DNA from 2 places in the Lysinibacillus sp. FW12 genome. Region 1 is predicted to be linked to the other one. Evidence: riboswitches for the same ligand, from Rfam matches in the RefSeq annotation. Region 1 holds a riboswitch; the other holds the start of a gene.
What was found. Region 1 has a riboswitch for cyclic di-GMP ahead of SJW71_RS03745 (methyl-accepting chemotaxis protein). Riboswitches for the same ligand answer to the same signal wherever they lie in the genome.

Region 1 (6,354 bases):
GAAATACTTGCCCAAACTGCAGGTGTACTCACACGTTTCCAAAATGGGCCTAATACAATTGGCCAGAAAATCGTTACAAAAATAATATCCCATGCTAAATAAGCTAGATCAATTACTTTTTGGAAGCTTATAGCCAGCACTAAACCTAATAATGCACTTGATAGAATAATAGAGCGTGAGAATCTTAAAAGCTTTTTCGGATCTGGATTACGGTTAATAAAATCTAAATAGATATTCTTTGTCACAATACCCGAAGTCGCTACATAACATGCCGCTACAGTAGACATCCCCATAGCTGCCATTGCCGTTAAGAAAATAGCTGCTAATAAAGGAGGGAAATAGCCCTGTGCGAAAGTCAGCATCAATGTTTCTGGGTTTGTACTATTGGGATAAATGGATTTGAAAGCTTCACCCAACATCCCTGGAATCCAGCTAATAGCAATAACAATACTACCTGCAATAATCATACTGCGCTGTGCCACTCTTGGGCTTTTCGCAGCTGCTACCCTTTGTCCTAGGTCAACTGCAGGGATGTCACCGAGTGCTAGAACAAGATACAATGTCCAAAACTCGGCTCCTGCCTTTTCAAATAATGTACTGATATTCCACCACTCAGGGTTGAAGGTAACGTCTGGATAGTAAAATAAAATAAAAATAGTAATACCTAGTATTCCAGCTACTGCAAGCGCCCCTTGCACTATTTCTGTATAAGCAACTGCCCATAAACCCCCAATAACAGAATAGATAGCAGTTAAGGATACAAATAAAAGCGCTGCCGGAATGAAATCAATTTGTAATAGTTGCTGAATAATATACGTCCCACCAACTGTTAATGCAGCTGCATTAAAAACACCGAAAGCAATAGCCATTACGATACCAGTATACGCACCTAGCTTTTTACTGCCATAGCGTAATCCATAGTAATCTGCTAGTGTCCAACCCTTTAAGCGTCGTAATGGCTTTGTCCAAATGAGTGACCCAAGAATCATACAAGTCCCTAGACCACCCATTGTTGCCGTTCCCTCAAAGCCACCGCTCGTATAACCTGAACCTACAGCCGCAAAAAAGAATGGAGCTGCTAGTAAGGCAGCAACTAAACTTCCCGTGACAACTGAAAGAGGCATACTCCAGCCAGCGACAATTAAATCCTCAGCTGTGTTGACACGCTTATAACCTTTATAACCAATGTAATAGATAAATAGTAAGTATAAGCAAAAAATTATAACGTTTAACATAGTCGTACTCCTTAGTTTTCCATTATCCGTTCATCACAACTCCACCATTAGGCGTTAAAATTTGACCTGTATAGAAGTCAGCATGATTAGAGGCTAAAAATAGCACACTTTTCGCAATCTCTTCAGGTTGCGCTAAACGTTTTAATGGATATTTAGCGGACTCTTCCTCCACATAGTTATCTCCAAACTCTTTTAGAATGTCCGTAAATGTTCCACTAGGAGCAACAGCGTTGACAAGTATTGAAGGTGCTAACTCTCTAGCTAATGCCTTTGTAAAAGCATTGATAGCGCCTTTTGCCGCTGAGTAATGAGTAAATTCTTCACAACCTAGGCTGCCAATATCAGATGATATATTGATGATTTTCCCTGTATTGCGTTCCTTCATTCTTTTAGCTGCTTCACGGCAATTGTAGAAGCAACCATATAAATGAACTTTAATCATTTTATCCCACTGTTCATCCGTTAAATCTGTAATGCTAGATCCCTGTGCAAATCCGGCGTTATTTACAAGAATATCAATTTCCCCGAAGTGCTCGTCCATAAATTGATGCATCGCTTGTACTTCTTGTGAGTTAGAAACATCGGCATGGAAAGTTAAAGCTTTCACACCAAACTTTTCTGCTTCAGCACGTACAGCTTCTGCCTCTTGCTCATTCCCAATATAATTGATTAAAATATTCGCACCATGTTGAGCAAAGCCTAATGCAATGGCCTTGCCAATTCCTTTACTTGAGCCAGTAATTAATACATTTTTACCTGTAAAGTTAATTTCCATCCTGATCATTCTCCAATTTGAATTTTGCAACAAGCCCTTGTAGCTCTTCAGCTGTTTTTCCTAATGAAGAAGAGGCATCCTTTACTTCCTGCATTGTAGATAATTGCTCTTGTGTAGATTTCGAAACATTTGAAGAGAATTCTGCTGACTGCTCTGCCGATTGTTTAATATTATTGACAGATGCCGCTACTTCCTCTGATGAGGCAGAGATTTGTTGTGAGGCAGCTGAAATTTCACGTATTTGGCTAGCTACTTCTTCTGATGAAGTAAGAATTTCTTTAAAGATTTCTCCTACTTCATTCGTGAATGCCATACCCACTTTAACATCCGCTTTCCCTTTCTCCATTACAGTTATCGAAGCGTTAGAATCAGATTGAATAGAACTAATTAGATTATAAATTTCTGTTGCTGACTGTGAAGATTGTTCAGCTAAACGTCTCACCTCATCGGCTACAACAGCAAAGCCTTTACCATGCTCACCTGCTCGTGCTGCTTCAATAGCGGCATTCAATGCTAACAGATTTGTTTGATCGGCAATAGCAGTAATCAAGCTTACAATTTCACTTATTTTTTTCGTATTGACATGTAAGCCATTAATTGTTGTCCCTATTTGTTCAACAGAATCATTAATTAATTCCATTTGTGCAATAACTTGCTGTACAACTTGATTACCTCGTTCAGAGGCTTGCGAAGCAGAAATAGAAGATTCCGCAGCCGTGTTAGCAGAGTCAGCAATTTGCTGGATACCTGTAGCTGTCTCTTCCATTGCAGCAGCTGTTTCTTCTGTCATGGTCATAGAAGCTTCAGCATTCTGAGTGATTAGTTTCATATCTTGTGCAATATTTGTGGAGCTATTATACGTCTCCCCAGCATGTACCGTTAATTGATTGGCTGCTGAAGAAACATGATTTGAAGTATTTCTTATGTTTAAAATAATATGTTGTAAATTAGCAACCATTGTACGAATGGACTCAGATAATTTTCCAATTTCATCTTTTGACGTATCTAAATCCACATCGATTAATTCGCCATTGGCAACTTGATTTGCAACATTTACTACTTTTTTAAGTGGTTTTAAAAGACGGTCTATAATTATGTAAACTAAAACTAATAAAATTAATATTCCGATAATGGCAATAACAATTTGTTTAATAACACTTGTTTTAATTATCGTATTAATATAATCAGCGGAGTAATCAATTCCTAATAATGCAATCAGTTGTCCGTTATCATCTTTAATTGGACTAAAAACGGTTCTCCAAGAGCCAAAAGGATCTTCAAAAATATCAGTTACTTCCGTACTATTATTTTCAATAGCCTTCTTTGCTGTTTCAACATGTTCATCCGCTAAATCAGTAAAAATTTCACCGGCTTCATACACCTCATTTAAATTGGTTGTATAACCGATTGGGTTGACCCCACCTTCATCTTGAACGTCCCAAATATAGCTCCAACTCATAATACCTTGTTGTTCCTGGATCATATCGAGTTGTTTTTGGATCTTTGTAAACTTAGCGTTCTTTTCCCCTTTTTCAGACAATAAATCTTTTACTTCATCACTATCTAAATTCATAGCTGTCAATAAACCAACACTTTTTAACTCTTGCTCTAAGTCGACAGTCATCCGATTATTTAATTCGCTAATACTTTGCGAAGTAATAATGGCGATGAGCAGTAACACTACAATTGTAACCGTCAGTAAAAGTTTGTTTTTTAATGAGGCATTTTTTAATAACTTCATGATCTTTTTCCCCCTTACAATGATTTTTTTGCAAAAAAATAACCTATTTCAAAAGAAATAGGCATAAAAGAACATAAACTAGAAATTGATGGATATAACTAGCAGTCTTTTGCAACCCAGCCATCCTAGCAATTATTGCCTTAGACCTGTAGCTTTGCGTCTCTACTTTTCAGTAAATTTGCCTATATTTCCACTCCCAAAATTAACACAGCAGGTAAAAGTAGTCAATGCTATCCAGGTAAAATATACATACTTTATACTATTTTACCCTTCGTTAACAAATGGTTGATTGATTGAAAATACAGCAACGTGAAGCATTCATTCACCATTTCTTTTCATAAAGAAAAACAGCTACAACTGTTTTTAACGTTGTAGCTGTCTATTTTTCATCATTTCACTTACCCCTAAGTGTTTGAATACATTATACGTTTTGTGTAACAAGTAAAACAGATGGTATAAAGGATAGTGCAAACATAGTGATATACCAAACTGAAGTACGTCGTAATGAAAAACGAACTTTCTTTCGTTCTGCATAAAAAATATCTAACATTACTGCAACAATAAAAGGCATTGTAACACATGCAATAGCTACCAATAAGATGTCAAAATAAATCATACAAGCACCCCTTTGTTTGTGAACATTTTTCATCTTTTTTGTGAACATTTTGTGATAATTTTATTGTACACAATTTCGTCACAAAATGTCAACAAAATTTAAAGAAAAAAATGGTACTTTTTGATTTCTATTGACAAGGCATTTATGCTTTATTCTCTATACTTATATGTTAAGCCTCTTAAAAAATTCCGAACGAATGAATCGCCACATTCTTTATAATTGCGATGGCTTGGATTTCTTAATAAAGCGCCTAATTCACCTTTTGTAACTTTGATTCCACCATCATATAAAATTTCGAGCATATCCTCTGTTGTTAACGCTAAGGCAATTTTTACTTTCTTTAAAAGCATATTATTTGGACTTTCTTTGCCTGTCACAGGTAGCGGTCCTTCAGGCTGACCATCCTTTGATTTTTGTGGTCCACGTTTAAAAGTAATTAATCCATTTAAAAATGCTTCAAGCATTTTATTATTACATTTGATGTATTCTTCTGGCGCTTCTTCCTCATCATTAATCTTAATGAGCATATTTAAGACTTCTTCTTTCGAATAGTCGAGTCCGCCTAATTTAAAAATTTCCACCATATCAACATTTTTTATATCTAGTGCATAGCGTAAGCGAATTAAAATATCATTATTCGTCATTATATTGTCCTCCTTTTACTCCTACTATAGAAATGAGCCAGGCTTTATTATAACAGAGAGTTTGCTGATTATTGCTAGCTTTCCACAAGTTGTTGTTGTTAGCAATTAGCGTGTGCGTTTCCTTCTTTTAAAATGTATGAAAAATACGTTAGCAACCATTCTAATCTCAAGGAGGTGAGAAAAATGGCTAACAATAACCGCAGTTCAAATAAACTTCTAGTACCTGGTGTACATGAAGCTGTCAATCAAATGAAATACGAAATTGCACAAGAGTTTGGCGTTCAGCTAGGGCCAGAAGCATCTTCTCGCGCAAATGGTTCCGTAGGAGGAGAAATTACAAAACGCCTTGTAGAAATCGCTGAGAAACGTTCAAAAGGTTTACTATAATTAATTAAAAACTAATAAGAAAAGAACGAATCCCATTTGAAGAAGTGGAATTCGTTCTTTCGTGATTTTAAAAATTATGCTGTTTGCATTTCCTTGCTGGAGCTTTTAAGCGTGAGCATAACGATAAAGGAAATACAATATAGTGCTGCTAAGTAAATCATTACAACTGTCATATCATAGCTTTGTAAAATATAGCCGACAAAGATTGGTGAAAATCCACCAATAGCTCGACCAAAGTTAAATATCGTGTTTGTTGCTGTACTGCGAATTTGTACTGGATAGAAGCTGCTAATTAATGCACCATACCCTGCAAACATTCCGTTAGAGAAGAATCCTACAACCGCACCACCAATTAATATAGCTGCTGCACCAGTGGCAAAGGAATAAAGGAACACTGCACAAGCAGATGCTAATAAAAAGATACCAAACGATCGCTTCGCACCAAAGCGATCCATAAATCTACCAAATGTCAGCATCCCAATTATCATCCCGACGGCAGTACTAATTGTCCACAATGCTGAGCTTGAGACAGATAAACCTTGCGATTTCTGTAGCATCGATGGTAACCAAATCATCAGACCATTATAGCCTGCGATTTGAACAGTAGCCATTAAAATTAGAGAAAGAGTCGTTAGTGTAATGCGTGGAGAAGCAAATAACTGAGCTAGTTTTCCCTTCTCTTGCTTGTTATTATCTTTTTTCTGCGATGCTAACCATTCTGGTGATTCCTCCAGATTTTTACGAACAATAAAGGCGAAGATCACTGGTAATAACCCAACGAAGAATAATGCTCTCCATCCTAAAGTTGGTAAAATGATGGCACTTAATAATGCTGCTAATATAACCCCATATTGTGCTCCTACACTTACATACGAAGAAGCTCTACCTTGTTTATTTTTTGGCCAAGCTTCCGCTACAAGCGCCATACCAATACCATATTCCCCACCGGCACCTAG
Region 2 (6,354 bases), 1.2 Mb from region 1:
ATTTACCACAAAATAATAAAGAAAAGGCACCTCGTCAAGCACGTCCTGAAGGGGATGACTACCGTCCAGAAATCGTGGATACAGTGCCAATTGAAACAACGCGACCATATGATGTACGAAGAGTTGTAGAACAAGTAGTGGATGAAGATTCGTTCATGGAGGTTCACGCAGAGTTTGCAAAAAACGTAGTTGTTGGTTTTGCACGTATTGCTGGTGAATCAGTTGGACTTGTTTGTAACCAACCAAAAGTACTTGCAGGTGGATTAGATATTGATTCTTCTGATAAAGCGGCTCGTTTCATTCGCACGTGTGATGCTTACAATATTCCAATCATCACATTTGAAGACGTATCTGGCTTCTTCCCAGGTGTTAAACAAGAGCATGGCGGTATTATTCGTCATGGTGCGAAAATCCTTTATGCTTATTCAGAAGCGACAGTACCAAAAATTACAGTTATTTTACGTAAAGCTTATGGAGGCGCTTACGTTGCCTTAAACTCTAAATCTATTGGTGCAGACCTGGTATTTGCTTGGCCAAATGCTGAAATTGCTGTTATGGGTGCAGCAGGTGCCGCGAACATTATTTTTGCACGTGAAATAGCGAAATCGGATGACCCAGAAGCGACACGTGCTGCCAAAATTGAAGAATATAAAGAAAAATTTGCAAACCCTTATGTTGCAGCTTCACGTGGAATGGTAGACGATGTTATCGATCCTCGAGATACTCGTATTAAGCTAATTCAAGGACTAGATATGCTAGCAAACAAACACGAAACTCGTCCAGAGAAAAAACACGGTAACATTCCACTATAAAAAAACAAACCTAGTAGCGTGATAGTTACTAGGTTTTTCTTTTTTTAAATGAAACATTTTTCCTTGTCATCCGTACTGATAGATAAGAGGAGTTGAGATGAATGGAATGGCAGCAATTACAAACAGAGCAAGAAAAGATTCATGCACAACTAAGAAAAGCATCCAGATTAAAGGAGCAAAGTCAGTTACTGAATAGCCAAATTGAACTTACACAACAGGAAATAGACCAACATACAGCAGCACTCAATCAAATTCGATCCAAACTGGATAAATTAGATAGTTTCTCGTTTATGAATATGATTCGTACGTGGACTGGACAACAAGATGAGCTTCGTGCAGAAAAAATTGATAAAGCAGCGGTACTTGAATTAAAGATGAATGAAGCAAAAAAAATGCAAGTTGACTTAACTGAAGATAACATTCAAGTAAAGCATAAACTAACGCAAATAGATGAAGTGGCCTTACAACAAGCACTGAAACAGGTACTTTCAAAAAAGAACAAGTACTTACAGCTTCATGATCCAGCACAAGCAGCTAGACTAGAGCATTTAGCAAATGAAGAAATGTTAACCAAACAACTGATAACAGAAATCCAAGAAGCTGAGGAAGCAGGAGAAGTAGCCTTAACAAAGCTAGGGCAAGCGGCAGCTTCATTACATTCTGCCAGCGGATACTCCACTTGGGATACTTTTTTTGGCGGTGGACTCATTGCCACTCACTTAAAGCACGATGCACTCGATCAATCGGAGAACTACTTACACAGTGCTCAAATTGCCTTGCAACGTTTTCATAATGAATTATTGGATGTTCATGAGATGTCAACAAAATCACTCCATGTGGAGACAGATGGTTTCGTTAAATTTGCTGACTACTTCTTTGATGATATTTTTTCAGCCTGGTCTGTCCATTCTAAAATTTCAACTGCAAGGGAACAGGTATCACGTGTGCAAGATGATGTACATAATACAATTTGGCGCTTACGGGATAAACATAACAAAGCAGTGAGCTATCTACAAACGATAATAGAAGAAAAAGAGGCTATTTTAAATGTCTAAGGAAAGTCTGAGGATTTTTTTCTCGGACTTTTAGTCTGTCGGATTGTTCAAGTGATTTCAACTCTTCTGACGTTGTGCTAAAATAATACGTATACTATAACGTGGAAGAACACGTAAACTAAGGGAGTTTTACAACATGACAAGTCGTTTAGTAGAAGAGTTTTTTGAGCTCGTTCAAATTGATTCAGAAACAAAGTATGAACAAGTAATTGCACCAATTCTTGTAGATAAATTAACTGCACTTGGATTTACAGTCATCCAAGATGATGCACATACGCGTAATGGACATGGAGCAGGCAATATTATCGCCACTTTAAAAGGTACTCTAGATGTGGAGCCAATCTATTTTACTTCTCATATGGATACAGTTGTTCCAGGGAAAGGCATTCAACCATCCCTGCGTGAAGATGGTTATATCGTATCCGATGGTACGACAATTTTAGGTGCTGATGATAAGGCAGGCCTAGCAGCACTCTTTGAGATGGTCAAGCGATTAAAAGAGCAAGATATAGAGCACGGAGATATAGAATTCATTATTACCGCTGGTGAAGAGAGCGGTCTTGCTGGTGCTAAAGAGTTAGATCCATCTAACATTAAAGCAAAGTATGGCTTTGCGGTGGATAGTGATGGCAAAGTAGGTGGGATCGTAACAGCCGCACCATTCCAAGCGAAAATTTTTGCAAAGATTATTGGCAAAACGGCACATGCTGGGGTTGCTCCTGAAAAAGGTATTTCCGCTATTACAGTAGCATCTAAGTGTATTGCTCAAATGAAGCTTGGGCGTTTAGATGAGGAAACGACAGCTAATATTGGACGCTTCGAAGGTGGCCAAGCAACGAATATCGTATGTGATGAAGTGACGATTCTAGCTGAAGCACGTTCCATTGATCAAGCTAAATTAGATGCCCAAACAAAGCATATGCAGGAAACATTTGAACAAGTTTCCGCTTCATTAGGCGCACGTGCAGAAGTGGAAGTGAAGCTTATGTATCCTGGATTCCGTGTAACAGAAACAGATAAAGTTGTGCAGGTTGCTATGGAAGCTGTTCGCAATATTGACCGTACACCAACATTAGGTATTTCTGGTGGAGGATCGGATGCGAATGTGATCGCAGGATTTGGTATTCCTACAGTGAATTTATCTGTCGGATACGAGGATATTCATACAACAAATGAAAAAATACCAGTCGAAGAATTAGAAAAATTAGCAGATTTACTCGTTGAAATCGTCAAGGAATCTGCAAAAAAATAACAGTCGAATAGAAGGATGTGAACGCATGGAAAGTGTCAAAGCAGTCGTTTTTGCTTGTGGGACAGAGGAATATGCGGTACCTGTAGAGCAAGCGATATCAATTGAAAAATTAGAGCATGTAACACCTATTCCTCATTTACCGAACTATCTTCTAGGCTTTACAAGAATTCGAGGTGAGCTTGTACCCGTTCTCGATTTTGAACGAATACTATACAACCGCTCCTCCAATACAGCAACTGCTCGTATTATTGTGATGAATACGGACGTTGTCAATTATGGATTACTTGTTACAGAGGCTCGTGAAATTCTTGATTTTGATGATTCCATACTGCAACAATTGGGTCTTGTCAATTATAGTAAAACGCGCTACTTTACAGCTGTAGCTAATCTAGAAAATCGTATGATAACATATGTTGATCCAAAAATACTGGTTAATTCATTAGAGGGCATTCGGGAAATTATCGATTATTTACACAAAATGCTTGAAAATGAAAAGGAAAACGTAGAGGCTTAAGTACTCTACGTTTTTTTATATTTGACTAGTAAATTTAACCTGTATTTTATCGTTTTTACCTGATCATACATGTGACAATTATGCATTATACCTACAGACAAACCGTTGCTAGCCGCGTATGATAATGAGTAAGAAAAAACTGAAAAAGGCAAACTTCACCGAAAGGGAAGGACGCAAAGCCATGAGTCTAAACACTATTTTTTCAGTGCATGATTGTCAGGTTGCCAGGTTCTGTTCTAGGAGCCGTGGCGAGTAGAATGGAGTTAGTTTGTATGAAGAGACAATTAAAGTTGTGGACAGCACTAATCGTCATCATGATTAGTTCATTAGCTTTATCAAGTGGAAAGGTTGATGCAATGGCTACACAGGAAAAGGCTACGTGGCTGTGGGATACATCCCTCATCATGGATGACCAAGAAAAAATATTATTATTTTTAGAACATAACGATGTTAAAAAGGTTTATCTGCAAATCGATCAAGGCATAGCGAACGATGACTATAAGCAGTTTATTAGCAACGCTTCTGACAAAGGTATTCGCATTTATGCATTGGATGGTGCTGCAAGCTGGGTTTCAGCTGAGGGTAGTCGAAGCCAAGACGAGTTGTTTAATTGGTTACATACATATAATGAGAATTCAACTGAATCTGAGCAATTTTCTGGGGTTCATCTTGATGTTGAACCTTATTTAAATAGTGGATGGAGCTCACATCAAGCACAAACGATAGGATCCTATCAAACACTAATAATGAAAGCAAGTGAGCAAGCAAATCAGTTACAACTTACTTTAGAAGTAGATATGCCATTTTGGTTTGATGAAGTTCAGTATCATAACGAATTTGGAAAAGGGTTATTAGCTGATTGGGTCATTGACCATGTGGATAGTGTGACGATCATGGCCTATCGCGATGCTGCAAAAGATATTATTTCTATTGTTGAGCATGAAATTGCTTATGCTTCCACGGTGAATAAATCGATTGTAATTGGTGTAGAAACAGGCGCTTCAGAGGAAGGGCAAAATATTACTTTTTATGATAATGGAGAAGCTTATATGAATGAACAGCTTATACTTGTTCACCAACATTTTTCAAATAACGATGCTTTTCATGGAGTAGCCATTCATTATGTGGAGAATTGGATGACCATGCGGCCATAAAAAAAGTCCTTCCAGTGTAAAACTGGAAGGACTTTTCTATTGGTATTAGGACAGTCGACCACTGTAGTCCTCGAATTTAAATTCACGAATGACTTTAATACCTTCTTCATCATTATAAGAAACGATAGAAGGGAGGTTGACGCCGTTAAACATATGGTTTTTCACCATTGAATAATGGGCCATATCTGTGAAGACAAGTCGATCACCTGGTTTTAATGGCTCTTCAAACGAATAATCGCCAATCACATCACCAGCAAGACATGTAAGTCCACCTAAGCGATATGTGTGTGCGAATTCATTCGCTTGACCAGAACCAATGATCATTGGGCGGTATGGCATTTCAAGTACGTCAGGCATATGACATGTTGCTGACGTATCTAAAATAGCAAGGTCCATCCCATTTTTTTGAATATCAAGTACTGTAGCGACTAAATAGCCTGTATTAAGCGCTACTGCTTCACCTGGCTCTAGGTAAACAAGCAGGTTATACTTTTCTTGAATATAATTAATGATGTGAACAAGTTTCTCTACATCATAATCTTCACGTGTAATATGGTGGCCACCACCAAAGTTTAACCATTTCATTTGGTGTAAAACATCACCAAACTTTTCTTCTACTACTTCAATAATACGCTCTAACGTATCAGAGTTTTGCTCACACATCGCATGGAAGTGCAAGCCATCAATGCCGTCAAGCTGTGATTTATCGAAGTTAGCTAAAGTCGTACCAAGACGGGAATTTGTATAGCAAGGATCGTAAAGCGCAGTTTCAATTTCAGAGTACTCAGGATTTACTCGAATACCACATTCAATTGTTTTACCTGCAGATTTCACTTTATCCTTGTACTGTGCCCATTGGTTAAATGAGTTAAAAACAATGTGATCCACATATCCTAGAAGCTCGTCCATTTCATGCTCAATATATGCAGGAGCATAAACGTGAACTTCCTTGCCCATTTTTTCATAGCCCAGGCGTGCCTCATGCAGTGAGCTGGCTGTAATACCTGCTAAATATTCCCCAACTAAAGGGAATGTTGAATGCATTGAGAAACCTTTAAGGGCTAGTAAAATTCGGCAGCCTGTACGATCTTGAATTGATTTTAAAAGCTCAAGATTTTTTGTTAATAATCGTTCATCCACTACATAGGAAGGGGATGGAACTTTTGAAAAATCAATTGGTTTCATCGGCTTAATTCCTTTGCATCTAAATCAAGGTCAAGTAATTCTGGGTTATGGCTTTCTTGCCATGGTAGACCCCATTTATTTAGTGCATCCATGAATGGATCTGGATCGAACTCTTCCACGTTCCAAACACCCGGTTTACGCCATTGACCATTCATCACAAGCATTGCACCAATCATAGCTGGTACACCAGTTGTGTAAGAAATCGCTTGTGAACCAACCTCGTTATAGCACTCTTCGTGATCACAAACATTGTAAACATAATACGTTTTTTCTTTGCCATCTTTTAGACCGCGAATGATACATCCGATATTTGTTTTACCTTTTGTACGTGGTCCAAGAGAAGCTGGATCTGGTAATACTGCTTTTAGGAAGTGAATTGGTT

Region 2: another riboswitch for cyclic di-GMP. It lies ahead of SJW71_RS09660 (amidase); the one in region 1 lies ahead of SJW71_RS03745 (methyl-accepting chemotaxis protein).

The regions. Positions count from the first base shown of each region.
Region 1 is NZ_CP139094.1:730,278-736,631, reverse strand. Features, by position in the region: gene SJW71_RS03755 (sodium:solute symporter family protein) at 1-1,235, opposite strand, end outside; gene SJW71_RS03750 (SDR family NAD(P)-dependent oxidoreductase) at 1,258-2,010, opposite strand; gene SJW71_RS03745 (methyl-accepting chemotaxis protein) at 2,000-3,751, opposite strand; cyclic di-GMP riboswitch class I at 3,859-3,944, opposite strand; gene SJW71_RS03740 (hypothetical protein) at 4,173-4,367, opposite strand; gene SJW71_RS03735 (DUF1456 family protein) at 4,517-5,011, opposite strand; gene SJW71_RS03730 (alpha/beta-type small acid-soluble spore protein) at 5,195-5,398, shown strand; gene SJW71_RS03725 (MFS transporter) at 5,473-6,354, opposite strand, start outside.
Region 2 is NZ_CP139094.1:1,889,244-1,895,597, forward strand. Features, by position in the region: gene SJW71_RS09640 (acyl-CoA carboxylase subunit beta) at 1-812, shown strand, start outside; gene SJW71_RS09645 (hypothetical protein) at 914-1,867, shown strand; gene SJW71_RS09650 (M20/M25/M40 family metallo-hydrolase) at 2,004-3,119, shown strand; gene SJW71_RS09655 (chemotaxis protein CheW) at 3,145-3,633, shown strand; cyclic di-GMP riboswitch class I at 3,771-3,862, shown strand; gene SJW71_RS09660 (amidase) at 3,906-4,787, shown strand; gene nspC (carboxynorspermidine decarboxylase) at 4,833-5,972, opposite strand; gene SJW71_RS09670 (saccharopine dehydrogenase family protein) at 5,969-6,354, opposite strand, start outside.